2 regions of the Micromonospora sp. NPDC023966 genome follow, and region 1 is predicted to be linked to the other one. Evidence: predicted binding sites of a transcription regulator. Region 1 holds the regulator's gene; the other holds the start of a gene.
What was found. Region 1 encodes HrcA, which represses chaperone genes, less so after heat shock. Its sites were predicted from a motif close to GGTTNGCACNCTCNNNNNGAGNGTGCNAACC; they were not measured.

Region 1 (14,040 bases):
CTGGGACTACATGACCGTGCTGCTCAGCAAGCAGAAGGACCAGGAGTTCGCCAGCAGCCTCGGCTTCTTCCCGGTGTACAAGGACCTGGTCGGCGGCGGCAACTACGCCAACGACAAGGTGATGGCGGCGTTCGCCACCGCCATGCAGAACACCAAGCTGACCCCGCTCACCCCGAAGTGGGTCGAGGTCAGCCGGACCAAGACGGTGACCCAGGCCATGAACAGCTCGGTCATCAAGGGCCAGAAGACGGTCGAGAAGGCCACCGCCGACGCGGCCACCGAGATGGAAAGCATCCTCAACGCCAAGTGACCACGCTGACCGAGGCCACCGGCGAAGCCGCCGCGCGGGAGATCCCCGCGCGGCGGCGCCGCCGCGTGGACCGCCTCCCGTACCTGTTGCTCCTGCCCTGCCTGGCCATCATCGGAGTGCTGCTGCTCTGGCCGCTCGGCCAGGTCGTGATGATGTCCTTCTACAAGCTGGACAGCGTCCGGCAGCTACGGGGCGACCGCGAGTGGCCGTGGGTGGGCCTGGCCAACTACGCGCAGATCCTCGGTGACCCGTTCTTCCGTACGGTGCTGCGCAACACCGTGCTCTTCGCCGTGGCCAACGTGGTGCTCACCATGATCCTCGGCACCCTGGTCGGGCTGCTGCTCAACCGGCTCGGGAAGAAGATGGCCACCTTCGTGGCGAGCTGCGTGATGCTGGCCTGGGCCACCCCCGCGCTGACCGGCACCATCGTCTGGAAGTGGATCTTCGACGACACCAGCGGCCTGGTCACCTGGCTGTTCAACAAGCTCCCGGACGGGCTCTCCACGGCGCTGTTCGGGCGCAGTGACTGGAGCGGCTACGGGTGGTTCAACGACCCGCTGCTCTTCTTCGGCATCCTGACCCTGGTGGTGGTCTGGCACTCGTTCCCGTTCATCGCGGTCAGCGTGCTGGCCGGCCTCAAGAGTGTGCCGAGCGAGCTCCAGGAGGCCGCCAGGGTGGACGGGGCCGGGCCGTGGAAGGTCTTCTGGTCGGTCACCTTCCCGATGCTGCGGCCGGTCTTCGGCATCCTCGTGGTGCTCTCCACGATCTGGGACTTCAAGGTCTTCACCCAGCAGTTCGTGCTGGCCGGCGGCACCCAGGACCGGTCGACGTTCATGCTGTCGATCTACTCCTACGCGGAGGCGTTCTCACCGCCGCCCAAGTACGGCCTGGGCTCCGCGATCGCCGTCATCCTCACCCTGATCCTGCTGGTGGTGACCGGCGTGTACGTCCGTATGGTGCTCCGGCAGGAGGACGAGTCGTGAAGAAGATCGCCCTCAACGGCGCCGGCCTGCTGGTCGCGCTCTTCGCGGCCTTCCCGGTCTACTGGATGGTCGCCACCTCGCTGAAGCCCAACCGGGAGATCTTCTCGGCCACGCCACGCCCGGTGCCGGCGGAGCCCACCCTGGAGCACTACCGGGAGATCCTCACGGGCAACCTGATTCCGGGCGTGACCTTCACGGACTTCTTCCTCAACAGCGCGCTGGTGGCGGTGGCCACCGTGGTGCTGAGCGGACTGGTCGCGCTGCTCGCGGCGACCGCGGTGGCCCGGTTCCGCTTCAAGCTGCGCACCACCTTCCTGATCCTGCTGCTGGTGGTGCAGATGATCCCGCTGGAGGCGCTGGTCATCCCGCTGTTCCTGATGATCCAGCGGCTCGGGCTCTACAACACCCTGCCCAGCCTGATCCTGACCTACCTCGGCTTCTCCCTGCCGTTCGCGGTCTGGATGCTGCGCGGCTTCGTGGCCGCGGTGCCCAAGGAGCTGGAGGAGGCGGCGGCGATCGACGGGGCCAGCCGGGCCCAGACCTTCCGGAAGGTCCTCTTCCCGCTGGTCGCCCCCGGCCTGGTGGCCACCAGCATCTTCTCCTTCATCACCGCCTGGAACGAGCTGATCTTCGCGTTGACGTTCGTCAACGACCAGCACAGGTACACGCTGCCGGTGGCCATGACGTTCTTCTTCGGGCGGGACGACACCGCGTGGGGCTCGGTGATGGCCGCCTCGACGCTGTTCACCCTGCCGGTGATCGTCTTCTTCCTGCTGGTCCAGCGCCGGATGGTCTCCGGCCTGGTCTCGGGCGCGGTCAAGGGCTGAGCCGCGGCGGACGAACCCGTTTCCGGGCGTCCGGCGGCGCCCCCTAGGCTGACCGCCATGACGGGCAGGCTGGCGGCGGTGAACCTCGGCGTGGTGACCGAGGCGGAGTGGGCGGGCGACGAGAGCGGTCGCAGCGGCATCGACAAGCGGCCCGTCGACGGTCGGGTGGCGATCCGGTTCGCCGGCGTCACCGGCGACTTCATCGGCGAGCGGGCCCACCACGGCGGCCCGGAGCAGGCGGTCTACGCGTACGCCGAGGAGGACGCCGGCTGGTGGGCCGGCGAGCTGGGCCGGGAGCTGCGGCCGGGCGCCTTCGGCGAGAACCTCACCACCTGGGCGGTCGACGTCACCGGGGCGGTGATCGGCGAGCGCTGGGCGGTCGGCTCCGCCGTGCTGCAGGTGACCAAGCCGCGCACTCCGTGCGCCACCTTCGCCGGCTTCTGGGGCATGCGTGACCTGATCAAGCGGTTCACCGTCCGGGGTGTGCCCGGGGCGTACCTCCGGGTGCTGCGCGAGGGTGAGGTGGGCGCCGGCGACCCGGTCGAGGTGGTCGATCGCCCGGCGCACGGGGTGACCATCGGCGAGGTGTTCCGGGCGACCACCCTGGAGCCGGAGTTGCTGCCCCGCCTGCTTGACGTGCCGGAGCTGCCCGACTCCGTGCGGGAGAAGGTCCGCCGCCGGCTCGGCGCCGTCGCCGGCTGACGGTCGCGCCCGGACCGGGACCGGCCGGCTCAGGTCGCGGCGAAGACCTCGGCCAGCACCTGCGTCGCCGGGTCGCCCTTCACCCTGGCCCAGGTGCCCTGCTCGGCCGTCCACTCCAGGCCGCCGAAGCGGACCCGTTTCACCCCGTGGTCGTCGGCGTGCGAGACCAGCCAGTGGGCGTACCGCCAGCCGTTGCGGCTGTTGGCGGCCGGCACGGTCAGCCCGGTCAGGTCGGTGGCCGAGGCCAGCTCCGGCAGGCCCCAGTCCAGGGCCAGGCTCTGCATCAGGGCGGTGGCGGCGGCCGGGCCGCGCATCGTCGGCGTCGGACCGACCGTGCAGGCCACCGCTCCGGTCGCCTGCCCGAGCAGGGCGCGGGTGAGCACCTGCGACTCGTCCGCCCACTTCTCGTACGCCTCGGGGTAGGCCGACCGCTGCACCCGCTGGGCGGCCTCGGTGACCCGCAGCTTCTCCCAGCCCTTGACCTTCTTCAGCGCGGCGTAGAACTTCTTCGCCGCGTAGCGCGGGTCGCGGATCTCGTCCGGGGTGCCCCAGCCCTGGCTCGGGCGCTGCTGGAACAGGCCGAGCGAGTCCCGGTCGCCGTGCGCGATGTTGCGCAGGTGCGACTCCTGGTACGCCGTCGCCAGCGCCACCACCACGGCCCGCTCGGGCATCTGCCGCTGCACGCCGATCGCCGCGATGGTGGCCGCGTTGGCCATCTGGTCGGCGCTGAGCACGACCTCGCCGTCGGCCTTGACGGTGCAGGTCCGGCTGGCCATCGGCAGCTGCAGCTGGTGCCCGAACTGCTTCGCGACGAACCACACGCCGAGCAGAGCCAGGACCGCCACCACCACACCCGATGCCACGATCGCCGCTCGCGTTCGCACCCGCACCTCCTGTCCCGACAGCCCGCCCAGCGTACGTCGCTCACTGCGGTATCCGGGTCGGCCGACCGGTCGTCTCCCGCTGCGTGACCGACCCGGCACGCCCCGCGTCCGGGGCGTTCCCCACGTCAGTCTCCGGCGGGCACCCAGGCCGCGGGCCGCTTCTCGCGGAACGCGAGGACGCCTTCCCGGCCCTCCTCGGACAGGAAGTAGCCGGTCGAGAGGGCGGCCAACTCGGCGATCTCGGCCCGCAGGTCGGTGGCGGCCGGGCGGCGCAGCAGGTCCTTGGTCCCGGCCAGGGCCTTCGGGGCGCCCTTCACCAGCGAGGCGCGGTAGCGGTCCACCGCGGCGTCCAGCGCGTCGGCCGGCACGGCGGCGGTGACCAGGCCGATCTCGGCGGCCCGCCGGCCGTCGAAGGTATCGCCGGTCAGGTACAGCTCGGCGGCGGCCCGGGGGTGCAGCCGGGGCAGCACGGTCGCCGAGATCACCGCGGGGATCACCCCGAGCCGGACCTCGGTGAAGGCGAACGTGGCCTCCTCGGCGCAGACCGCAAGGTCCGCGGCAGCGATCAGGCCCAGCCCGCCGGCCCGCGCCGGCCCGGCCACCCTCGCCAGCACCGGCTTCGGGCACTCCCGGACCGCGACCAGCACGTCGCCCAGCATCCCGGCCGGCACCGTCCCGCTGGCGTACGCGGCGGCGGTCTCCTTCAGGTCCGCCCCGGAGCAGAACACCGGGCCGGTGTGGTCCAGCACGATCGCCCGGACCGCGTCGTCGGCGACCGCCGCGGCCAGCCCGGCCAGCAGCTGGGTCATCAGCGGGGTGGAGAGCGCGTTGCGGTTGTGCGGGCTGTCCAGGGTGAGGGTGGTCACCCCACGGGCCGTGGCGACCCGCACGAGAGCGTCCGGAGAGGTCATGCCGGGCACACTAGTGGCCATGCCCGGCGTCCTTCCAGAAGGCGAACCCGTCCCGCGCGACGGGGCGCTGCCCGCTGCCGCCCGCCGCGCCGTCGGCGCGCGTGGCTTCGGGGTGTACGTGCACGTCCCGTTCTGCGCCAGCCGGTGCGGCTACTGCGACTTCAACACCTACACGGCGGCCGAGCTGGGCGGCGGGGCCGGCCGGGAGACGTACGCCGACACCGTGCTGGCCGAGCTGGCCCTCGCCGGCCGGGTGCTGGGCGACACCCCGCCGCCCCGGGTGGACACCGTCTTCGTCGGCGGCGGCACGCCCACCCTGCTCCCCGCCGACGACCTGGCCCGGATCCTCGACGGCATCGACCGCACCTGGGGGCTGGCCGCCGACGCCGAGGTGACCACCGAGGCCAATCCCGAGACGGTCACCCCGGAATCGCTCAAGACGCTGCGGGCCGCCGGCTACACCCGGATCTCGCTGGGCATGCAGTCCGCGGCCCCGGGGGTGCTGGCGATCCTCGACCGGCAGCACAGCGCCGGTCGGGCCACCGCCGCCGCGCTGGAGGCACGGGACGCCGGGTTCGACCACGTGAACCTGGACCTGATCTATGGCACGCCGGGGGAGAGCGCCGAGGACTTCGCCGCCTCGCTGGACCAGGTGGTCGCGGCGGGGGTGGACCACGTCAGCGCGTACGCCCTGATCGTGGAGGACGGCACCCGGCTGGCCGCGCGGATGCGCCGCGGCGAGCTGCCGTACCCCAGCGACGACGTGGCGGCGGACCGCTACCTGGCCGCGGAGGCGGCCCTCACCGCGGCCGGCTTCTCCTGGTACGAGGTCTCCAACTGGGCCCGCTCGGCGGCGGCCCGGTGCCGGCACAACCTGCTCTACTGGACCGGCGCCGACTGGTGGGGCCTCGGCCCGGGGGCGCACAGCCACGTCGGCGGGGTGCGCTGGTGGAACGTCAAGCACCCGACGGCGTACGCGCAGCGGCTGGCCGCCGGGGAGTCACCCGGCCTGGCCCGGGAGCTGCTCACCGCCGACGAGGCGCACATGGAGGACGTGATGCTGCGGCTGCGGCTCTCCGCCGGGCTGCCCCTGTCCGGGCTGGACGAGGCGGGCCGGGCGGGCGCCGAGCGGGCGCGGGCCGACGGCCTGCTGGACGCCGGCGCGTACGCGGCCGGGCGGGCCGTGCTCACCCTGCGCGGCCGGCTGCTCGCCGACGCGGTCGTCCGCGACCTGTTGCCCTGACCGGGCCCGGCCGGCTCCCGGAGGGGGAGCCGGCCGGGACGGGGTCACTTGATCAGGCTGGCCGACATCGGGTAGCGGTAGAGCTGCCCCTCGTTGGCCTTCACCCCGGCCAGGATGCCGAAGATGATGCCGATGATCATCGCGCCGAATCCGATCACGAAGCCGATCAGGATGCAGGCGAGGATCCAGCCGACCAGCGCGATGATCGACCAGATGAGCTGGAAGTTGAGCGCGGCGATCGCGTGCGCGCGGACGGTCGGCGACTGGTTGCCGCGGGCGAGCAGGGCGATCAGCGGGGCCACCCAGCCCAGCACGCCGCCGCCGACGAACATCCCGGCCGCCCCGCCGAAGTGCGCGACCAGGGCCCAGGTCTTGTCGTCGTTGTTGGCGTAGCCGGCGGGCGCCCCGTACGCGCCGCCGCCCGGGTAGCCGGCGCCCGGCGGGGGGTAGCCGCCCGGCGGATAGCCACCGGGCGGGGGATAGCCGCCCGGCGCCGGTGCCCCGGACAGTGGTGCGGTGGGAGGCTCGTCCGCCGACGACGAGCCGTACGGTGCCGACGGCGGGGTCGCCTCCGGCGGCGGGGCGCCGGAGTCCCCCGCTCCTGGAGGGCGAGGAGGTTCAGTCATGGACGTCACGGTAGGTCCCGCAGGCAAGGGCAGACCAGAGCGGGATCGCCCGGGATGTCCGGCTGTTCGACCCTGGCGGGTCGGATGTGCGGCGAGCCGCACCGGAGGTGCGTCGCTGATCATCGCGTCGGCGGGCACGCCGACGTAGACTGGCACTCGCTACAGTCGAGTGCCAGATGCCCGGCGGACGCCGCCCGCCGGTGCGGACGACGTGCGTCAGGAGGTGGGGAGATGGGTCTCGACGACCGTAAGCTCGCCGTGCTGCGCGCGATCGTCGAGGACTACGTCGCCACGCAGGAGCCGGTCGGCAGCAAGGCCCTGGTCGAGCGCCACCAGCTGGGCGTCTCCCCGGCGACCGTCCGCAACGACATGGCGGTGCTGGAGGAGGAGGGCTACATCCGGCAGCCGCACACCAGCGCCGGCCGGGTGCCCACCGACCGCGGCTATCGGCTCTTCGTCGACCGGCTCTCCCGGGTCAAGCCGCTCAGCCCGGCCGAGCGCCGGGCCATCGAGCGTTTCCTGGTCGGCGCGGTCGACCTGGACGACGTGGTGCACCGCACCGTCCGGCTGCTGGCCCAGCTCACCCGGCAGGTCGCCGTGGTGCAGTACCCCAGCCTGGCCCGCTCCAAGGTACGCCACCTGGAGCTGGTGCCGATCTCCACCACCCGGCTGATGGTCGTCATGATCGCCGACACCGGCCGGGTCGAGCAGCGGCTGGTCGAGCTGCCCGGGCCGGTCGCCGTCGAGGACGTGACCGACCTGCGCCGGCTGGTCAACGAGAAGCTGGTCGGCAGTCGGCTCTCCGACACCCCGCCGCTGGTGCAGGCCCTGGTCGACGAGTCCACCCCGCAGCTGCGCCCGGCCATGGCCACGCTCTCCAGCGTGCTGCTGGAGACGCTGGTCGAGCGGCACGAGGAGCGCATCGCGCTGGCCGGCACGGCCAACCTCACCCGCGGCGGCCTGCTCGACTTCCAGGGTTCGCTGCGCCCGATCCTCGAGGCGCTCGAGGAGGAAGTCGTGCTGCTCAAGCTGATCGGGGAGGCCGAGCCGAGCACCACCCGAGTGCTCATCGGCGACGAGAACGAGATCGACAACCTGCGCGCGGCCTCGATCGTCAGCACCGGCTACGGCCCGGGCAGCACGATCGTGGGTGGTCTCGGCGTGCTCGGCCCGACCCGGATGGACTACCCCGGCACCATCGCCACGGTGAGGGCCGTGGCACGCTACGTGGGCGAACTGCTGGCCCAGAACTGACCAGTCAGGGCCGTCGGCCGGCTCCGGCCGACGACCGGCGCAAACGCGAGACGAACATGAGGACACCGAACGCAGTGGCCAGGGACTACTACGGCATTCTCGGCGTGAGCCGGGACGCCTCCGACGACGAGATCAAGCGCGCCTACCGCAAGCTGGCGCGGCAGTTCCACCCGGACGTGAATCCGGACCCGGAGGCACAGGAGAAGTTCAAGGACATCAACGCCGCGTACGAGGTCCTCTCGGACGATCGGAAACGGCAGATCGTCGACCTGGGCGGCGACCCGCTCGCCCCGGGCGGCGGGGGCGCGGGAGGCCCGGGTGGTCCGGGCGGCACCGGCCCGTTCGTCGGCTTCCAGGACATCATGGACGCGTTCTTCGGCGGCGCCGCGGGCGGCAGCCGGGGCCCGCGGCCGCGTACCCGGCCGGGCGCCGACGCGATCCTGCGGCTGGAGCTGGACCTGAACGAGACGGCGTTCGGCGTCGAGGCGCCGATCACCGTCGACACCGCCGTGCTCTGCACCACCTGCTCCGGCGCCGGCACCGCGGCCGGCACCCACCTGGCCACCTGCGAGGCGTGCGGCGGCCGGGGCGAGGTGCAGTCGGTGCAGCGGACCTTCCTCGGCCAGGTGGTCTCCGCCCGGCCGTGCACGGTCTGCCAGGGCTACGGCACCACCATCCCGCACCCCTGCCCGACCTGCGCGGGCGACGGCCGGGTGCGCACCCGCCGCTCGCTCACCGTCAAGATCCCGGCGGGCGTCGAGGACGGCATGCGGATCCGGCTGGCCCAGCAGGGCGAGGTGGGTCCGGGCGGCGGCACCGCCGGCGACCTCTACGTGGAGATCCACGAGCGGCCGCACGACGTCTACTCGCGCAAGGGCGACGACCTGCACTGCCGGGTCACCGTGCCGATGACCGCCGCCGCGCTCGGCACCCGGCTGACCATCAAGACCCTCGACAGCGAGGAGACGGTCGACGTCAAGTCGGGCACCCAGCCGGGCAGCACGCTGCGGCTGCGCGCCCGGGGCGTGCCGCACCTGCGCGGCACCGGCCGGGGCGACCTCTACGTCCACCTCGACGTGCGGACCCCGACCAAGCTCGACGCCGACCAGGAGCGGATGCTGCGCGACTTCGCCAAGACCCGCGGCGAGGAGGTCGCCGAGCTGAGCAAGCAGGGCGGCTTCTTCTCCCGGATGCGCGACGCCTTCAACGGGCACGCCTGAGGTGTCCGCGCCGCTGTTCCTGGTCGAGGCGCTGCCGGCCGGTGACACGCTGACGCTGGACGGCCCGGAGGGGCACCACGCGGCCACTGTGCAGCGGCTGCGCGTCGGCGAGGAACTGCTGCTCGCCGACGGGCGGGGCGGCACGGCCGCCGCGGTGGTCAGCGCCGTCGGCAGGGGCACGCTCGACCTCCGGGTCACCTCCCGGGGGTACGTGGACGCGTCCGTCCCCCGGCTGGTCGTGGTGCAGGGCATCGCCAAGGGCGACCGGGGCGAGCTGGCCGTGCAGGCGATGACCGAGGTCGGGGTGGACGAGATCGTCCCCTGGGCGGCGTCCCGCTCGGTGAGCCAGTGGCGCGGGGAGCGGGGCGTACGGGCCCGGGAGAAGTGGGCGGCCACCGCCCGGGAGGCCGCCAAGCAGGCCCGCCGCCCGTGGCTGCCGGTGGTGGCCGGCTCGCCCGACGAGTCCACCACCACGGTGACCCGGCGGATCGCCGGCGCGGCCGCCGCGTTCGTCCTGCACGAGGAGGCCGAGGAGCGGTTGACCACCGCCGCCCTGCCCGACGCCGGCGAGATCGTTCTGGTGGTCGGCCCGGAGGGCGGCATCGCACCCACCGAGCTGGCCGCCTTCACCGAGGCCGGCGCCCGTACCGTGCGGCTCGGCCCCGCGGTGCTGCGCACGTCGACGGCCGGGGTGGCCGCGCTCAGCGTGTTGTCCGCCCGCCTGCGTCGCTGGTAGACCGGCCGGTCCTCCGCCGCCGCGCGGGTCGCGGCACCCCGGGCACCTCCCGCATCCGCCTCTGCTCTGCAGCCACGGACGCAGCACCGACCGGGCGGTCGGTGCTGCGTGGACGGCTGCAAGCGGGCGCGACGGGTGCCGGTGGCACCCGTCGAGCGGCCGTCAGGTGCGCAGGTAGGAGGCGCCGTTGAGGTCGATGATGGTGCCGGAGGCCCATTCGGCCTCGGGGCTGGCCAGCCAGTGCACCGCGGCGGCGATCTCCTCGGGGCGGGCCACCCGCTGGAACGGGGACTGGGCGCGGACCGCGTCGCCCCGCGTGCTCTTGAGGTGCTCGTTGGTCATGTCGGTCTCGACGAAGCCGGGGGCCACGCTCGCCACCGCGATGCCGTAGGGCGCCAGGGCCACCGCGAGGGACTGGGCCATCGCGTTCATCCCCGCCTTGCTGGCTCCGTACGCCGGGTTGGCCGGCTCGCCCCGGAACGCGCCCCGGGAGGAGACGTTGATGATCCGCCCGCCCCGCTCGCGCATGTGCTGGGCGGCGCACCAGGCGGCGTTTGCCGCGCCGAACAGGTTGGTGTCCAGCACCTCGCGCCAGCGCTGCCGCCACTGCTCGTAGCTGCTCTCGAAGACCGGGTGCGGCGGATCGGCCGGGCCGAACACCCCGGCGTTGTTGACCAGGACGTCGAGGCCGCCCAGCCGCTGCGCCGCCTCGTCCACCACGGCCCGGACCGCGTCCGGGTCGGCCAGGTCGGCGCGGACCACCACGTGCCCGTCGCCGGGCAGGTCCGCCCGCAGCGCCTCGGCCAGCTCGGCGGAGTCCCGGTGGTGGATCGCCACCCGGTCCCCGCCCGCCGCGAACGCCCGCGCCACCGCGCGGCCGATGCCGCGCGAGGCCCCCGTCACCAGTACCGCCCGAGAAGTCACGCGGCACATCATGCCTGAGCCGGTGCGGGACGACTTACCATGCCTCGATGGGAACCGACTGCCTGTTCTGCCGGATCGTCGCCGGGGAGATCCCGGCCACCATCGTCCGCGAGACCGCCACCACCCTGGCCTTCCGGGACATCGGCCCGAAGGCGCCCACCCACGTGCTGGTGATCACGAAGGAGCACTACGCGGACGTGGCCACCCTGGCCCAGGGCGACCCGGGGCTGGCCGGTGAGCTGCTGGGCACCGCCGCCGTGGTGGCCGAGGAGGAGGGGCTGACCGTGGACGGCTTCCGGCTGATGTTCAACACCGGCCCGTACGGCGGCCAGGAGGTCTTCCACGTGCACGCGCACCTGCTCGGCGGCGCGCCGCTCGGCCCGATGCTCTGCCGCTGAGCCGCTGCCTAGACTGCCCTCATGATCACGGTGCATGACCGGCTCGGCCGGATGGTGCGGCAGGCGCAGGTTGACGGGCGGATCCCGGCGGTCTCGGTGGCCCTGCACCGGGCCGACCGGCCGCTCTGGACCTGCGCGGTCGGCGGGACCGGCAACGACACCCCGCTCGGGCCGGAGACGGTCTTCCGGATCGGCTCGGTCACCAAGACCTTCACCGCGGTGCTGGTCATGCAGTGCCGGGACGAGGGGCTGCTCGACCTCGACGACCCGATCGGGCGGCACCTCGACCTGCCGGCGCACGGCGAGCTGACCGTACGCCGGCTGCTGTCGCACACCGCGGGCCTGCAGCGCGAGCCGCACGGCGACGTCTGGGACAGCCTGCGCGCGCCCGACGTCACCGAGCTGCTCGCCGACCTGGCCCGGGTTGAGCGAGTGCTGCCCACCGGGCGGCGCTACCACTACTCCAACCTCGGCATGGCCCTGCTCGGCGAGCTGGTCGCCCGGCTGCGCGGCGGCACCTGGGCCGAGGTGCTGGCCGAGCGGGTGCTCGCCCCTCTCGGGCTGACCGGCACCGGGCCGACGCCGGGCGACCGGGCGGCGACCGGGTTCCTGGTCGACGCGTACTCCGACGAGGCCCGGCCGGAGCCGAACACCGACTTCGGCGCGGTGGCCCCGGCCGCGCAGCTGTGGAGCACGGCGCCGGACATGGCGCGCTGGGCGGCCTTCCTGGCCGACCCGGCCGCGCTGGACCCGGCCGGCGCGGTGCTCGCGCCGGCCACCCTCGACGAGATGCGCTGGCCGCTGACGACCACCGACGAGACGCTCTGGGCCGGCGGCTTCGGCCTCGGGCTGATCCTGGTGCCGCAACCGGGGCGGGTGATGCACGTGGGGCACGACGGGGCCATGCCCGGTTTCCTGGCCGCCGTCTACGGCCGGCGCGGCGGGGACGGCACGGCCGGCGCCATGGGCTGCGCGGTGCTCGGCTCCTCCGGCACCGGCGTGCCGGTCTTCGAGCTGCCGCACCGGCTGCTGGCCGCGGCCGCCGAGCACGACCCGGCCGACATCGAGCCGTGGCGGCCCGGCGCGCCCGCCCCGGAGCACCTGCGCGGCGTGCTGGGCCGCTGGTGGGGTGAGGGTTTCGAGTACGTCTTCTCCTGGCACGACGGGACGCTGCGGGCTCGGGGCGCGGACGATCCGGCCGGCCGGCCGCCCGCGGTGTTCGCCCCGCTGCCGGACCGTCCGGACGTGTTCCGCACGGTTTCCGGCCGGGAGGTCGGTGAGCTGCTCCGGCTCACCCGGGACGAGCGCGGCGCGGTGGTCCGGATGCACTGGGCCACCTACCGCTTCACCCGGCACCAGGAGACGTTCGAGGGGTACGACTTCCGCGCCGGCAATTGATCTCCCGCCAGCGACGACAGGTCATTTCCGCCGGGCTGAGCCCGGCGGAAATGGGCACGGTGCCGCGGGTGTTGACCCGATACGATGGGAGTCACGACCGCCGCGCCAGCAGGGCCCGGCGCCGAGTTCGAGAGCAGGTGGCGTAGGGCCCGACGGCCCGACCTATGACCGGCACCCCACCTCCCGACCCGCCCCGGGTGCAGACCAGGATCACGGTCCCCGACCAGAAGATCATGGTGAATCTGCTCGGCGCGGGCGACGAGATCCTGCGGCTCGTCGAACGCTCGGTCAACAGTGACGTCCACGTGCGGGGCAACGAGATCACCATCACCGGCGCGCCCGCCGACAACGCCCTCGCCGAGCGTCTCTTCAGCGAGCTGCTCGAACTGATCGAGAAAGGCGAGACCCTGACCACTGACGCCGTCCGGCGTACCGTCGGCATGCTCGAGCAGGGCAGCGCCGAGCGGCCCGCCGAGGTCCTGACGCTCAACATCCTCTCCCGGCGCGGCCGCACCATCCGTCCCAAGACCCTGGGGCAGAAGCGCTACGTCGACGCCATCGACGCGCACACCATCGTCTTCGGCATCGGCCCGGCCGGCACGGGCAAGACCTACCTGGCCATGGCGAAGGCCGTCCAGGCGCTCCAGGCCAAGCAGGTCAACCGGATCATTCTGACCCGGCCGGCGGTCGAGGCGGGGGAGCGGCTGGGCTTCCTGCCCGGCACCCTGAACGAGAAGATCGACCCCTACCTGCGCCCGCTCTACGACGCGCTGCACGACATGCTCGACCCGGAGTCCATCCCCAAGCTGATGGCCGCCGGCACGATCGAGGTGGCGCCGCTGGCGTACATGCGGGGCCGGACCCTCAACGACGCGTTCATCATCCTCGACGAGGCGCAGAACACCACGCCCGAGCAGATGAAGATGTTCCTCACCCGGCTCGGCTTCGGCTCCAAGATCGTGGTCACCGGTGACGTCACGCAGGTCGACCTGCCCGGCGGGACGACCAGCGGCCTGCGGGTGGTCCGCGACATCCTGAGCAACGTCGAGGACGTGCACTTCGCCCAGCTCTCCAGCTCCGACGTGGTCCGCCACAAGCTGGTGGGCGACATCGTCGACGCGTACGCCCGCTGGGACGCCGAGCGGGAGAACCAGCAGGCGCAGAGCGTGCACGCCGTGCCCGGGCGGACCGCCCAGGGCGGCCGGGCCGGCCGGCGCCGCTAACCCACCAGAGGAAGACAGTTGTCCATCGAGATCGCCAACGAGTCCGGTGTCGACGTCGACACCGACGCCGTGCTCGCCGTCGCCCGGCACGCCCTCGACGAGATGGGGGTCAACCCCCTCGCCGAGCTCTCCGTGCTGCTGGTCGACATCGAATACATGTCGGAGCTGAACCACCGCTGGATGGGTGGCGACGGCCCGACCGACGTGCTCGCCTTCCCCATGGACGAGGGCAGCGTCGACCACGGCCCGGGGGAGAGCGCCCCGGCCGGCGGCGAACCGGCCCTGCTCGGCGACATCGTGCTCTGCCCGGAGGTGGCGGCCAAGCAGGCGGCCACCGCCGGGCACTCCACCGCCGACGAGCTGCACCTGCTCACCGTGCACGGCGTGCTGCACCTGCTCGG
Region 2 (14,040 bases), on a different contig from region 1:
CCCCTTCGCTGTCGGCTGGGCCAGGCTCACGGGCATGGGCATCTCCGTCTCCCCCCTCGACCCCGCCGACCAGGCGACCCTCGACGCCGTCTATCGGACCGCGGTCGCGGCCCAGGTCGTGGACGAGCCGGACCTCCCACCGCTGTGCCGGCGGCGGTTCGAGGCGCCGCTGCGGCACCCGATGCCGGGCGTCGACACCCGCTGGTGCGTGGCGCGCCTCGACGGGGTGCCCGTCGGTTGGCTCCGCCTCTACCTGCACACGCTCGACAACACCGAGAACGCCAGCGTCGAACTGGTGGTGGACCCCGCGTACCGGCGACGCGGGGTGGGGCGCGCCCTGCACGAGCAGGGCCTGCGGGTGCTGCGGGAGCACGGGGGCAAGCGGCTGGTCGGTTCGACGGTCAGCCCGTTGCCGGGGGAGGAGGGCCGTGAGCTGCCCGGTGCCGCCTTCGCCGCCGCCGTCGGTGCGAAGCCGGCGCTCACCGACGTGCGCCGCCGGCTGGACGTCACCGCGCTCGACCGGCCGCGGCTGGCCGGCCTGCTCGCCGGGGCCCGCACGGCCGCCGCCGGCTACCGCACGGTCCGCTGGTCGAACAACACGCCGGAGGAGTACGTCGCCGACATCGCCTACCTGGAGGGGCGGCTGCTGGTGGACGCGCCCCTCGGGGACCTCGAATGGGAGCAGGAGAAGGTCGACGCCGAGCGGATCCGCGGCACGGAGCGGGCGCTCGACGCGCGCGGGGTCCGCCGGTACAGCGTCGGGGCGGTGCACGAGGCGTCCGGCCGGCTGGTCGCGTGGAGCATGGTCAGCCTGGCCGCCAACACCACCTGGCACGCCTGGCAGCAGATCACCATCGTCGACCCGGCACACCGCGGCCACCGGCTCGGGCTGCTCACCAAGATCGAGAATCTGGAGCACGCCCTGGCGCACGAGCCGGAGCTGCGCGTGATCGACACCTACAACGCGGCGGCGAACACCCACATGATCGCGATCAACGAGCAGCTCGGCTACCGGCCGGCGGCCGGCTCCACCGACTGGCAGCTGACGATCTGACTTGTGACACGCCCCTACTGATCTGGTGGCTACCTGTTGCATGATGGCGGGCATGACGGAGACCCCGCACCCCCTGTACGACAGGCACGCCGAGACCCTCAACCGGGCGCTGACCGCGATCACGCAGCGCGGGTACTGGTCCGCCTATCCCGAGTCGCCCAGCCCCCGGGTCTACGGCGAGACCGCCGCCGCCGACGGCAAGGCCGCCTTCGAGGCGTACCTGGGCGGCGAGTTCCCGCTCGACCAGGCCGGCGACGGCGGCACGGTCGCCACCGAGACCAGCCCGTTCGGCGTGGCGCTCGACGTGCGCTACCCGCACGCCACCGCCGACCAGCTCGTGGCCGCCGCGACCGCCGCCCTGCCGGCCTGGCGTGACGCCGGCCCGCAGGCCCGGGTCGGGGTCTGCCTGGAGATCCTCGACCGGCTGCACAAGAACGTGTTCGAGCTGGCCAACGCGGTGCAGTTCACCAGCGGCCAGGCCTTCGTGATGGCCTTCCAGGCCGGCGGCGCGCACGCGCTGGACCGGGCGCTGGAGGCGGTCGCCTACGCGTACGCCGAGATGACCCGGCACCCGGGCACGGCCGGCTGGGAGAAGGCCGCCGGCAAGGGCGACCCGCTGCGGATGAGCAAGACGTTCCACGTGGTGCCGCGCGGCGTGGCGCTGGTGATCGGCTGCAACACCTTCCCGACCTGGAACTCGTACCCCGGGCTCTTCGCCTCGCTGGCCACCGGCAATCCGGTGGTCGTCAAGCCGCACCCGCGCGCCGTGCTGCCGCTCGCCATCACGGTGAAGTACGCCCGCCAGGTGCTCGCCGAGGCCGGCTTCGACCCCAACCTGGTGCAGCTCGCCCCCGAGGCCGACGGCGAGAAGCTCGCCTCGACCCTGGCCCTGCACCCGGCCGTCCGGATCGTCGACTTCACCGGCTCCACCGAGTACGGCGACTGGCTGGAGGCGAACGCCCGGCAGGCCGCCGTCTACACCGAGAAGGCCGGCCTGAACACGGTGGTGATCGACTCCACCGACGACTTCGCCGGGATGTGCCGCAACCTGGGCTTCACGCTGACCCTCTACAGCGGCCAGATGTGCACCACCTCGCAGAACCTGCTCATCCCCCGCGACGGCATCGAGACCGACCAGGGGCACAAGAGCTTCGACGAGGTCGCCGCCGGCATCGCCGGAGCGGTCGCCAAGCTCACCGCCGACCCGGCCCGGGGCGTCGAGCTGACCGGCGCGATCGTCAACGACGGCGTGCTGGAGCGGCTGGAGGAGGTCACCAAGGTCGGCGAGCCGGTGCTGGAGTCGCGGACCGTGGCGCACCCGTCCTTCCCGGACGCGGCGGTGCGGACGCCCACCGTGGTCAAGCTGGACGCGACCGACACCGCGACCTACTCCCGCGAGTGGTTCGGCCCGATCTCGTTCGCCATCGCGACCGACTCGACCGCGCACAGCCTGGAGATCCTCCGCTCGACGGTCGGGGAGAAGGGTGCCCTGACCGCCGGCGTCTACTCCACCGACGAGGCGGTGCTGGACGCGGCCGAGGCGGCGGCGATCGACGCCGGGGTGCACCTGTCCTGCAACCTGACCGGCGGGGTGTTCGTCAACCAGTCGGCGGCGTTCTCCGACTTCCACGGCTCGGGGGCGAACCCGGCGGCGAACTCGGCGCTGACGGACGGGGCGTACGTGGCGAACCGGTTCCGGATCGTGCAGAGCCGCCGGCACGTCTGATCGTGCTGTGGGGGTTTCCGGGGCAGACCACCTCGCTCCGTTCGGTCAGGCTTGATCCCTCCGCGAGGCGGCCTGCCCCGGAAACCCGACCTGGTCGTTGTGGTCTCGGCTCTCGGCTCTCGGCTCTCGGCCTTGGATGGGGTGATCTTGGGCGTGCTGCCCGGGGTCGGGTTCCCGGTCAGCGGAGTGGGGTCAGGCTGGGCGGCGCATCTGGAGTTCGGTGAGGGCGGGGATCCTGGGGTGCGGTACGCGCACGCCGGTGTCCGCGAAGCCCAGCTTCTCGTACGCCCGGCAGGCCCGGTCGTTGCCGACCACCACCTCCAGCATGAGCTCCGGCCGGCCGCACGCCCGGGACCAGGCGGCCACCTCGTCCACCAGTGCGCCGAGCAGCCCCCTGCCCCGCCAGAGCGGCGTGATGTAGACCGCGTAGATCACGGTCAGCCCCGGCTCGTCCGGGGCGACCGTGCCGCCGGCGTGGCCGACCAGACGGCCGCCCGGGTCGGCGACGAACTGAGCGTTGTGATCGCCCTGCGAGACGGCGGCGATCCGGGCCGCGTAGTCGGCGTGCGGCCGGGCGGCGGCCTCGGCCACGGTCTCCAGGAACGCCAGCGGGGAGTCGGCCAGCATCTCCAGGCGGAGCGCCCGCATCCGGGCGGCGTCCGCCGGGCGGACCCGGCGGACGGTGGTGGTCGTGGTGGGCGCGCTGGTCATGTGGCATGCATACCGGAAGGGCCCGTACCCGCGCCCGGCCGGGCTCGGAGAGTGACCGGAATATGCCCGATTTGTGGTCGTGCGCGGTCGTCACGCCTCGTGTAGCGTGCGATTTCGGTCACTCAATTCAGCGGCGCCGATCGCTGAATGGGTGGCTCACCGGTGCCGGTCCGCCGGTCTCCGGGGTTGTGGAACGCCGCGCAGAGTGAGGAAGTGCACCGTGGCACAGGGCACCGTCAAGTGGTTCAACTCCGAAAAGGGCTACGGCTTCATCGCCGTCGACGGCGGGCAGGACGTCTTCGTCCACTTCTCCGCGATCGAGATGGACGGCTACAAGGCGTTGGACGACGGCCAGCGGGTCGAGTTCGAGATCGCCCAGGGCCAGAAGGGCCCACAGGCCGAGCGGGTCCGCGTCATCGCCTGATCTTTCGTGGCCGCCGCCCGATCGGCGGCCGCTCCACCCCGACGAGGGGGCTGCGGTGCCGGCCCGCGCCGTGGAAGATCATGAGCCGTTCCAGCCGTCGCTGCTGAGGAGGGCTCATGTCCGACCTGCCCCCGTCGGGTTCCACCGCGCCCGGGCCGTCCACCCCGACCGACCCGGGCCGGCCCCCCGCCCAGGCCGACCCGACCGTGCCGGCACAACCCGGCGCGGCGGTTCGGCCAGCCGTGCCGGAGCAACCCGGCTCGTCCGCGCCATCCGCCTACCCCGCCGTGCCGGCGCAACCCAACCCGGTCGCGCCGGCCCAGCCCGCCTGGCCGGCCAACCCGGCCGCGCCCACCCAGCCCGGCTGGCCGGCCAACCCCGGCGGGTTCGCCCAGCCCGGCCCGCCGCCCGGCACCGGTGGGTTCGCCGCCCCTGGCCAGCCCGGCTCCGGCGGGCCGCAGCCCTGGGATCCGGCGGCGCCGGCCGGGCCGCCGCAGGGCTGGTCCTGGCCGGCCGGTGGCGCTCCGCTGCCCGGCGCGGCCCACCCGGGCTACCCGCTGCCGGGGCAGCCGTACGGCTGGCACCCGGGCCTCGACCCGCAGGACCCGCTGGTGACCCCGCCCCACGCGGGCGTCGGCGCCTGGTTCAGCCGGTGCGGGGGCGCGCTGCGGCGCGGCTGGCGACAGCTCCTTCCGATCATGCTGCTCACCCAGACGGTCCCGGCTGCGGTGATCGCGGTCCTCTCGCTCGCCTTCGCTCCGACCGACCAGCCGGTCACCGGCCCGGACGGCGCCCCGGTGCTGCCGGACGGCTACTTCGAGCACATTTTCGCCTTCTACGGCGTGGTGCTCCTCGCCGCCCTGATCTTCGGCCCGCTGCAGAGCACCGGCTGGGCCGCCGGCACCTGGGTGGTCGCCCGGCAGGCGGCCGGCGAGCCGGTCGGCGTCGGTGCGGCCCTCCGCTACGGGCTGCGCCGCGCCCTCGGCCTCTGGGGCTGGACCCTCGTGGTCTCGCTGTTGATCACGGTCGGCGCCTGCTTCTGCCTGCTGCCCGGCCTCTACGCGGCCTGCGCGTTCGCCCTGTTCGGCCCGATCTACCTGTTCGAGCGGCAGGAGCCGGTCGGCCGCGCCTGGCGGATGTTCCACCAGCGGTTCGGCATGGTGCTGGGCCGGGTGGCGCTGGTCGGGTGCGCGCTGATCGCCGCGGCGGTGCTGGACGGCGTGCTGGGGGTGGTCAACCAGCTCGTCTTCGGGATGGACCCGCTGGCCGCTCCGGGCACCGCCGCCGGCGCTGTGGCTGTCGCCGTGGTGGGCGCCGTGCTGGCCACCCCGGCCTACCTGGCGCAGCTCGTCGGGCTGGTCGCCGCGTACGCCGAACAGCGGGCCCACGAAGGCCCGGTGAACGCCGCCCGACTGACCGCGGAACTCGGCTGAGCGGGGACGTCGTGCTTGCACTCGGCAAGGGAGAGTGCTAAACAGGTCATTGGCACTCGCGTACGGTGAGTGCCAATGGTCGGGGCGGTAGGGCCACGGTCGTGCCGGCGCCGAAATGGCGCCGGGGCGGCACGGGGCCGGTCGTCGCGGGCTGTCCGGCCCGACCGAGGAGACGTCGTCGTCGCCAGGTGGCGACGTCCCCAAGGTGCGTACACCAGACGGCCCATCCGGGGAACCCTCGGGTGGCCCGTGAGTGTCCAGGAGGACAACGCCGTATGGCCAAGATGATCGCGTTCGACGAAGAGGCGCGCCGCGGCCTCGAGCGGGGCATGAACCAGCTCGCCGACGCCGTGAAGGTGACGCTCGGCCCCAAGGGCCGCAACGTCGTGCTCGAGAAGAAGTGGGGTGCCCCCACCATCACCAACGATGGTGTGAGCATCGCCAAGGAGATCGAGCTCGAGGACCCCTACGAGAAGATCGGCGCCGAGCTGGTCAAGGAGGTCGCGAAGAAGACCGACGACGTGGCCGGTGACGGCACGACGACGGCGACCGTCCTGGCTCAGGCCCTGGTTCGTGAGGGTCTGCGCAACGTGGCCGCCGGCGCCAACCCGATGGCCCTGAAGCGGGGCATCGAGGCCGCCGTGGCCAACGTCTCGGAGGAGCTGCTGAAGCTCGCCAAGGACGTGGAGACCAAGGAGCAGATCGCCTCCACCGCCTCCATCTCCGCCGCTGACCCCAGCGTCGGTGAGATCATCGCCGAGGCGATGGACAAGGTCGGCAAGGAAGGCGTCATCACCGTCGAGGAGAGCAACACCTTCGGCCTCGAGCTCGAGCTCACCGAGGGCATGCGCTTCGACAAGGGCTACATCTCCGCCTACTTCATGACCGACCCGGAGCGTATGGAGGCCGTCTTCGACGACCCGTACCTCCTGATCGTCAACAGCAAGATCTCGTCGGTGAAGGACCTGCTCCCGATCCTGGAGAAGGTCATGCAGTCGGGCAAGCCGCTGCTGATCATCTCCGAGGACATCGAGGGCGAGGCCCTGGCCACCCTGGTGGTCAACAAGGTCCGCGGCACCTTCAAGTCGGTCGCCGTCAAGGCGCCGGGCTTCGGTGACCGCCGCAAGGCCATGCTGGCCGACATCGCCATCCTCACCGGTGGTCAGGTCATCAGCGAGGAGGTCGGCCTCAAGCTGGACGCCGTCAGCCTCGACATGCTGGGCCGCGCCCGCAAGGTCGTGGTGACCAAGGACGAGACCACCATCGTCGACGGTGCCGGCGACGCCGACCAGATCCAGGGCCGGGTCAACCAGATCCGGGCCGAGATCGAGAAGAGCGACTCCGACTACGACCGCGAGAAGCTGCAGGAGCGCCTGGCCAAGCTGGCCGGCGGTGTTGCGGTGATCAAGGTCGGCGCGGCCACCGAGGTCGAGCTGAAGGAGCGCAAGCACCGCATCGAGGACGCCGTCCGCAACGCGAAGGCCGCCGTCGAGGAGGGCATCGTCCCGGGTGGTGGCGTCGCGCTGGTGCAGGCCGGCAAGACCGCCTTCGACAAGCTGGACCTGGCCGGCGACGAGGCGACCGGCGCGCAGATCGTCAAGATCGCGCTGGACGCCCCGCTGCGGCAGATCGCCGTCAACGCCGGCCTCGAGGGTGGCGTCGTCGTCGAGCGGGTCCGCAACCTCGACCCGGGTCACGGCCTCAACGCCGCGACCGGCGAGTACGTGGACCTGCTGGCCGCGGGCATCATCGACCCGGCCAAGGTGACGCGTTCCGCGCTGCAGAACGCCGCCTCGATCGCCGCGCTGTTCCTCACCACCGAGGCCGTCGTGGCGGACAAGCCGGAGAAGACCCCGGCCGCCCCGGCTGGCCCGGGTGGCGGGGAGATGGACTTCTGAGTCCAGCTCCACCAGTACGCCGAAAGGGGGCGGGCCGCGTCAGCGGTCCGCCCCCTTTCCGTCTGTCTCAGGTCGGCAGTCGACGCTGGTTGCGTCGCTTGTGCGCCCGGTCGTACGGCGGTGTGCTCCGGATCGGCTCGTCCACCAGTTGCAGCGGTTCGTCGGTGGACGCTCCGTCGGCCCCGGTCATCTCCGCGAGCTGCTCGGCGTCGCCGAAGTCGAGCCGGTCGAACGGCAGCTGGCCGGGAAGCTCGCCGACCGGGCGCCAGCTCACCGGCTGGTCGTCGGTCCGTTCGTCGTCCGTGGTCATGCCCGCCTCCTCTAATTCCCGACCGTAGGGGGCGGTCGATGCCGAGGAGGCCGAATGACGTTATTACCGTCTATGTAACTTTAATTACTTCTGTCCGTTCAGTGCCTTCCGGTACAGGAAGAACACCCGCTCGATCCGCGCGCCGGCCGCCCCCGAGTAGAACGGCACCGGGCCCGCCCAGCCGATCTGCGCCGACTCGATTCCGGCCGCCGCCTGGTCGCGCAGGCAGCGGCGGAGCAGCACCCCACCGATGCCCGATCCCTCGGCGGCCGGGGCGGTGCCCATCGGCCCGAACCAGCTCGGCCGCGACGACCCGTACGCGGCGAAGCCGAGGATCTCGCCGTCCCGCTCGGCCAGGTGCGCGCCGGCGTCCGGTCGCCCCACCGAGCCGGCCAGCTCACCGTCCCAGGCGCCGCCGAAGGTGGCCCGGGCGAACCCGGCCAGGGCCGGCAGGTCCGCCGGCTCGGCCCGGCGTACCGTCACGCCCCGCGCGGCCAGCCGTTCCTCGGCGGCCTCGGTGGAGCGCAGGGCCGCCGAGCCCGCGCTCAGGTCGGCGGTCATGTTCCACCCCGTCCGGTCCTGGCGGTAGCCGAGCCGCAGCGCGGCGCAGACCGCCGGGGTGTAGCGCACGTCAATGCCCGGCCAGGCGTAGTGCGGGGGATTGCCGGCCAGCAGCAGCTCGGCCGCGCCGAGCCCGGCGAGCCGGGTCTCCGCCTCGGTCAGCAGCCCTCCGCCGATCCCCTGGCGGCGCTCCTCCGGCGCCACCGCCAGCAGGTCGACGTGACCGAGCCGCGGGTCCCCGGCGGACAGCGAGCCGACCAGTACCCCGACCAGCGCGCCGCCGCGGACCGCGCCGAGCCGCAGCACGGTCCGGTCGGCCGCCGCGCGGTCGGCGAGGGTGGCCACGATCGCCGGCGCCTCGGCGGCGTCCTCCGGCAGGTCGAGGGCGCGCCGGCAGAGGTCGACGACCTCGGGCAGGCGGTCCGGACCCAGCTCGATGATCTCCACGTCCATGGACGCCGACCCTAGGCCATCCGTCGGCCAATGGACAGGGTTGTTAACCGAGGTCCGCGGCCCGGGCGGCGCGGACCGCCGCGTACGCGTCGACCAGGCCGGCGCCGACCAGGTTCCGGGCGCCGCCGCAGGGCGAGCCGGCCGGCACCCCGGCCGGGGTGGCCGTCTCCGTGAGGATGCGCCGGGTCCGGTCCAGGTCGCCGACCAGCGCGGGGTTGGCCGACCACATCAGCGCCACCACCCCGGCCACCTGCGGGGTCGCCATCGAGGTGCCGTCCAGGGTGGCGTAGCCGCCGCCCGGGAAGGCCGACGGCACCCCGGCGCCGGGCGCGACCAGGTCCGGCTTGCCGGCGCCCCCGGCCGCCGGACCCCGGCTGGAGAACCGGGTGAGCTGGCGCGCCCGGTCGACCGCCCCCACCGTGAGCACGTCCGGGTACGGTGCCGGTGGGTCGGCGATGGAGCCGCAGTACGGGCCGGTGTTGCCGGCGGCGGCCACCACCAGGATGCCGGCCGCGGCCAGCGCGGCGGTCGCCGGACGCAGCGCGCCCCGGTCGCAGCCCTCCACCGGCGGGCAGCCCCACGAGTTGGTCAGCACGTCCGGCGCCCGGTGCGGCCGTCCGTCGGTGAGCGGGTTCCCGCCGGGCGGGAACGGGGCCAGCATGAACTGGAGGCAGTCCAGGTAGCGCGCCGGGCTGCCCAGGTTGCGGTCCAGGTTGACGCAGCCGACCCAGCTCGCGCCGGGGGCCACCCCGATCCCGTTCCGGCCGACCGCGCTGCCCACCGTGTGCGTGCCGTGGCCGCCCCGGTCGGCCGGCGTGCGGCGGTGCTCCCAGGGGTCGTACCAGGAGTCGTCGCCGCCCCGGAAGCCGGCGGCCAGCGCCGGGTGCCGGCCGTCCACCCCGGAGTCCGAGCTGCCGACCACCACGCCGGCCCCGGTCACGCCCAGCTCCGACCAGACCCGGTCCGCGCCGATCAGCGAGACGTTCCAGGTCGGGCCGGTCGGCGCCGGCACGCTGCCCCGGGTCGGAGGCGCCGCCGCGGGCAGCGGGCGCAGCCGCTGGCTGACCAGCACCCGGGCCACCTCCGGGCGGCCGGCCAGCCAGGCCCGGGCCGCCGGCCCGCCGTCCGTCTCGATGGCGTTGACCAGGTAGTACGGCGTCGGGTGCAGGCGCAACCGGGTCAGCGCGCGGCGCAGGTCCCCCTGGGTCCGCTCGGCCGTGGCCACCAGCCGCCGGTAGACCTCGGCCGCCCGCGCGTCCCGGCCGGCCCGACCGGGCGCTCCGGCGGGGATGCCGGTCAGGTCGGCCTGCTCGCGGAGCACCACCAGCAGCCGTTCGCCGTGGAGGCCGGGCTGGCCGGGGACCGCGTAGACCACGACCACGGCGGCGAGCAGGGCCGCGGCGGTCAGCCCGGCCAGCCCGCGCCGGGGCGGGCGGGCGCGGCGCCGGGCGAGCAGCACGCCGTACCCGACGGCGAGCAGGACCGCGACGGCGAACGCGACGCCGGTCGCCACCGCGACCCAGAACGGGACGTCGCGGGTGGTCGCCAGCAGGACGGTGACCTCTTCCGGGTCGGTGAAGGCCAGCGGCCCGACCAGCGCGAGGCCGATCAGCCAGCGCACCGGCGTACGCCCGGCCGGCCGGCCGTCGTGCCGGGCCGCGGCCTCCAGCGCGCCCAGCACGAAGCCGAGCGGCGGCAGGAGGAGCAGCCCCGGCAGCTGTGCCCCGGACTGACCGGCCCCGGCGCCCAGCAACGCCAGGGTCACTCCGGCGACCAGCCCGCCGACCAGCACCAGTCGGGCGGGCCGGGGTGGCGCGCCGACCGCGAACGCCGCCCAGAACGCGGGGCCGAGGAGCACCCCGGCGAGCGCCCCGAGCGCGGCGGCGGCGAGCCCGGCGAGCAGGGTCTCCAGCGCCCCGCCCAGCGCGCCCACCCAGGCCCAGGGCAGCAGGGACGCCAGCCCGGCGGCGATCGCCAGCAGCGTCACCGGCCCGAACCCCCGGCCGTCGGGCCCGACCTCGCCCCGACCACCCCGCGCGCCACCCGAGGCCGCCGCGCCGCCCGAGGCCCGCGGGCCGCCCGCATCCGGCGCGCCACCCGGAGCCGGAGGGGCGGACGCAACCGGCGAGGCGGATCGGCGGCGGGCGAGCCGGTCGAGGGCCAGCGCGCCCAGCGCGGCGGTCGCGGCCAGCGCGGCCAGGTACGCCTCGTGGTGCACGGGCGGCAGCGCCCGGAGCAGGGTCAGCGCGCCGAGCGCGAGCGTGCCGACCAGCCAGGCCCGGCCGGTCGCCCGGATCGCGGGGGAGCGGGGGAGCAGGGCGAGCGCCAGCGTGGGTGCGCCCACCAGCAGCACCGTCACCAGGGCGACCACCGGCCAGACCGCCGGCGTGCGGTCCAGGCCGGCGACCAGCACCAGCTGGTCGACCACCCAGCCGACGAGCTGGCCCGGCACCGCGACCAGCACGGCCCAGACACCGGTGACCGCGGCGGCCACCACCGGCCACGGCCCGGTGTCGCGGTGGGCGGGAGCGGGCGGAGGGACCGGGGCGGTGGGCGGGCCGACCTGCATGGCCCTCACCGTACGGCCCGGCGGGTACCTGCCGCCGAAGTGCGTGGCCGGTTACGGTGGACGGGTGCGCGACCCCAACGTGTCCCGATCCGCGGCCGGTCAGCTCTCCGTCGAGCGCCGCGCCGACGACCTGCGCCGACTCCGCGCCGAGCGGTTCGACGTGCTGGTCATCGGCGGTGGCGTGACCGGAGCGGGCGCCGCGCTCGACGCCGCGTCCCGCGGCCTGAAGGTGGCCCTGGTGGAGGCGCGCGACCTCGCCGCCGGCACCTCGAGCCGGTCCAGCAAGCTGATCCACGGCGGCCTGCGCTACCTGGAGCAGTTGGAGTTCCACCTGGTGCACGAGGCGCTGACCGAGCGCGGGCTGCTCGCCACCCGGCTCGCCCCGCACCTGGTGCGCCCGGTCCCGATCCTGGTCCCGCTCCCCGCCGAGGGCGGGCTGCGCGACCTGCCCCGCCGGTTCTTCCGCCGCTCCTACTACGGCGCCGGGGTGGCCGCCTACGACGCCTTCGCCGGGGTGTTCGGCGGCGGGCGCGGCATGCCGCTGCACCGGCACCTGAGCCGGGAGGGGGCCCGCCGGATCTTCCCGAGCCTGCGCCCGGACAAGCTGGCCGGCGCGATCCGCTACTACGACGGGCAGGTCGACGACGCCCGGCTGGTGACCACCCTCGCCCGCACCGCGGCCAGCCTCGGCGCGACGGTGGTGACCAGCGCCCGGGCGGTCGGCCTGATCCGGCAGGCCCGGGAGGTCACCGGGGTCCGGGTCCGCGACCTGGAGGCCCGCGCCGGCTCGCCGGACGCCGAGTTCGAGGTACGCGCCCGCACCGTGATCGCCGCGACCGGCGTGTGGAGCGACGACATGTCCCGGATGCTCAACGACGTCGGGCTGCGCCCCGGCTTCCGGGTCCGGGCCTCCAAGGGCGTGCACCTGGTGGTGCCCCGCTCGGCGATCACCGGCGAGACCGGGCTGATCCTGCGTACCGCCAGCAGCGTGCTCTTCGTCATCCCGTGGGGCGGTCACTGGATCATCGGCACCACCGACACCGACTGGCGGCTGGACCGGTCCCACCCGGCGGCCACCGCGAAGGACATCGACTACCTGCTGGAGCAGGTCAACATGGTGCTGGACCGCCCGCTCACGACCGACGACATCGAGGGCGTGTACGCCGGGCTGCGCCCGCTGCTGGCCGGTGAGGCGGACTCCACCTCCAAGCTCTCCCGGGAGCACGCGGTCGTCGAGCCGATGCTCGGGCTGCTCCTGGTGGCCGGCGGCAAGTACACGACCTACCGGGTGATGGCCTCGGACGTGGTCGACCGGGCGGTGCACCGGCTTGGCTGGACCCGGCCGTCGCGCACCGCCGACCTGCCGCTGCTCGGCGCCGACGGCTACGCGGCCATGTGGCGGGACCGGGCCGACCTGGCCCGCCGGCACGGGGTGCCGGTCGGGGTGGTCGAGCACCTGCTGGAGCGCTACGGCACGCTCACCCTCGACCTGCTCGCCCTGGTCGACGCCGACCCGCTGCTCGGCTCCCCGCTGGCCGGCGCCCCGGAATACCTGGCCGCCGAGGTGACGTACGCGGCCCGCGCCGAGGGGGCGCTGCACCTGGAGGACGTGCTGACCCGGCGTACCCGGATCTCCATCGAGACCAGCCACCGCGGCCTGGAGTCGGCGGAGCACGCCGCGGAGTTGATGGGCGCGGTGCTGGGCTGGGACGCGGCGACCCGCGCCCGCGAGGTGGCCCACTACCGGGCCCGGGTGGAGGCCGAGCGGCAGTCGCAGCTGATGGCGGACGACGTGGCGGCCGACGCGGCTCGGCTGGGCGCGCCGGACGTGCGCGGCTTCGCGGCGGACCGGGGCACCGACGGCGACAGCGTCGAACTGCCGTCTTCCCGGTGACCGGCGGGTAACGTCGTTCCGGAGGGTACCGGGCTTACCTACGGAAGTGTAGGTTTCCCGGCGTGGTTCGCCCATCCTGGTCGCGCGTCCGTGCTGTGTCCGTCGGCGTCCTGCTGGCGATCGCCCTGAGCGGCTGCTCGCTGTTCGGCCGGGCCGAGGGTGCCACCACACCGGACGGAGCCGGCGCCGTCTCGCCGACCCCCGACGGGCGGCGGGTCTCCCTGGTGCAGCAACTCGGCGCGGACGGCCCGACCCGCAAGCTGGAGGTCGACCCGGCCGGGCGGTGGCAGTGCCGTGACTGCGCGGGCGACGGCGTCGACTCGACCGGGGCGCTCACCCCCGAGCAGACGCAGCGGTTGCAGCAGATGCTCGCCGACCCGGCGCTGGCGAAGGAGACCGACGAGGCCCGGCACTACAAGCAGGGCTGCATCGACGCGCTGACCTCGACGCTGCTGATCCCGCCGGGCCTGACCATCACCATTCAGGACTGCCCGGGCGAGCCGAAGCCGCCGGTGGCCTACCAGGTCCTGCTGCTGATCACCCAGGCCAGCCCCGCCGAGGACAAGGGCTGAGGGGTCAGCACACCTTGCCGGGGTTGAACAGCCCCGCCGGGTCCAGCGCGGCCTTGATCGCCTGGTGCACCCGGACGCCCACCGGCCCGATCTCCCGGGCCAGCCAGTCGCGCTTGAGCAGGCCGACGCCGTGCTCGCCGGTGCAGGTGCCGCCGAGTTCCAGCCCGAGCCGCATGATCTCGTCGAAGGCCCGCCGCCCGCGGGCCAGGCTGGCCGGGTCGGCCCGGTCGACCACGATGTTCGGGTGCATGTTGCCGTCGCCGGCGTGCCCGACCACGCCGATCGGCACCCCGCACTCCTCAGCGATCCGGGCCACCCCGTCGAGCAGCGCCGCCAGCGCGCCGCGCGGGACCGCCACGTCGTCGATGACGAGGCCGCCGTTGCCGCCGGGGAAGGCCTCCGCGGCGAACCTCTCCATGGCCGGGTGGGCCAGCC

Region 2: the regulator HrcA is predicted to act here: its motif matches at 5,396-5,426, upstream of groL (chaperonin GroEL).

The regions. Positions count from the first base shown of each region.
Region 1 covers NZ_JBEZZJ010000018.1:29,951-43,990, reverse strand. Annotated here, with positions in the region: gene AB0F68_RS22395 (sugar ABC transporter substrate-binding protein) at 1-310, shown strand, start outside; gene AB0F68_RS22390 (sugar ABC transporter permease) at 307-1,293, shown strand; gene AB0F68_RS22385 (carbohydrate ABC transporter permease) at 1,290-2,120, shown strand; gene AB0F68_RS22380 (MOSC domain-containing protein) at 2,178-2,822, shown strand; gene AB0F68_RS22375 (hypothetical protein) at 2,852-3,712, opposite strand; gene AB0F68_RS22370 (enoyl-CoA hydratase-related protein) at 3,832-4,617, opposite strand; gene hemW (radical SAM family heme chaperone HemW) at 4,637-5,860, shown strand; gene AB0F68_RS22360 (DUF4870 domain-containing protein) at 5,905-6,486, opposite strand; gene hrcA (heat-inducible transcriptional repressor HrcA) at 6,718-7,740, shown strand; gene dnaJ (molecular chaperone DnaJ) at 7,815-8,960, shown strand; gene AB0F68_RS22345 (16S rRNA (uracil(1498)-N(3))-methyltransferase) at 8,962-9,696, shown strand; gene AB0F68_RS22340 (SDR family oxidoreductase) at 9,859-10,620, opposite strand; gene AB0F68_RS22335 (histidine triad nucleotide-binding protein) at 10,668-11,018, shown strand; gene AB0F68_RS22330 (serine hydrolase domain-containing protein) at 11,040-12,416, shown strand; gene AB0F68_RS22325 (PhoH family protein) at 12,581-13,639, shown strand; gene ybeY (rRNA maturation RNase YbeY) at 13,658-14,040, shown strand, end outside.
Region 2 covers NZ_JBEZZJ010000004.1:257,578-271,617, forward strand. Annotated here, with positions in the region: gene AB0F68_RS09515 (GNAT family N-acetyltransferase) at 35-1,054, shown strand; gene paaN (phenylacetic acid degradation protein PaaN) at 1,107-2,780, shown strand; gene AB0F68_RS09525 (GNAT family N-acetyltransferase) at 2,973-3,491, opposite strand; gene AB0F68_RS09530 (cold-shock protein) at 3,712-3,915, shown strand; gene AB0F68_RS09535 (hypothetical protein) at 4,032-5,348, shown strand; gene groL (chaperonin GroEL) at 5,624-7,246, shown strand; gene AB0F68_RS09545 (hypothetical protein) at 7,314-7,556, opposite strand; gene AB0F68_RS09550 (GNAT family N-acetyltransferase) at 7,641-8,570, opposite strand; gene AB0F68_RS09555 (S8 family serine peptidase) at 8,614-11,139, opposite strand; gene AB0F68_RS09560 (glycerol-3-phosphate dehydrogenase/oxidase) at 11,138-13,033, shown strand; gene AB0F68_RS09565 (hypothetical protein) at 13,129-13,605, shown strand; gene AB0F68_RS09570 (FAD-linked oxidase C-terminal domain-containing protein) at 13,610-14,040, opposite strand, start outside.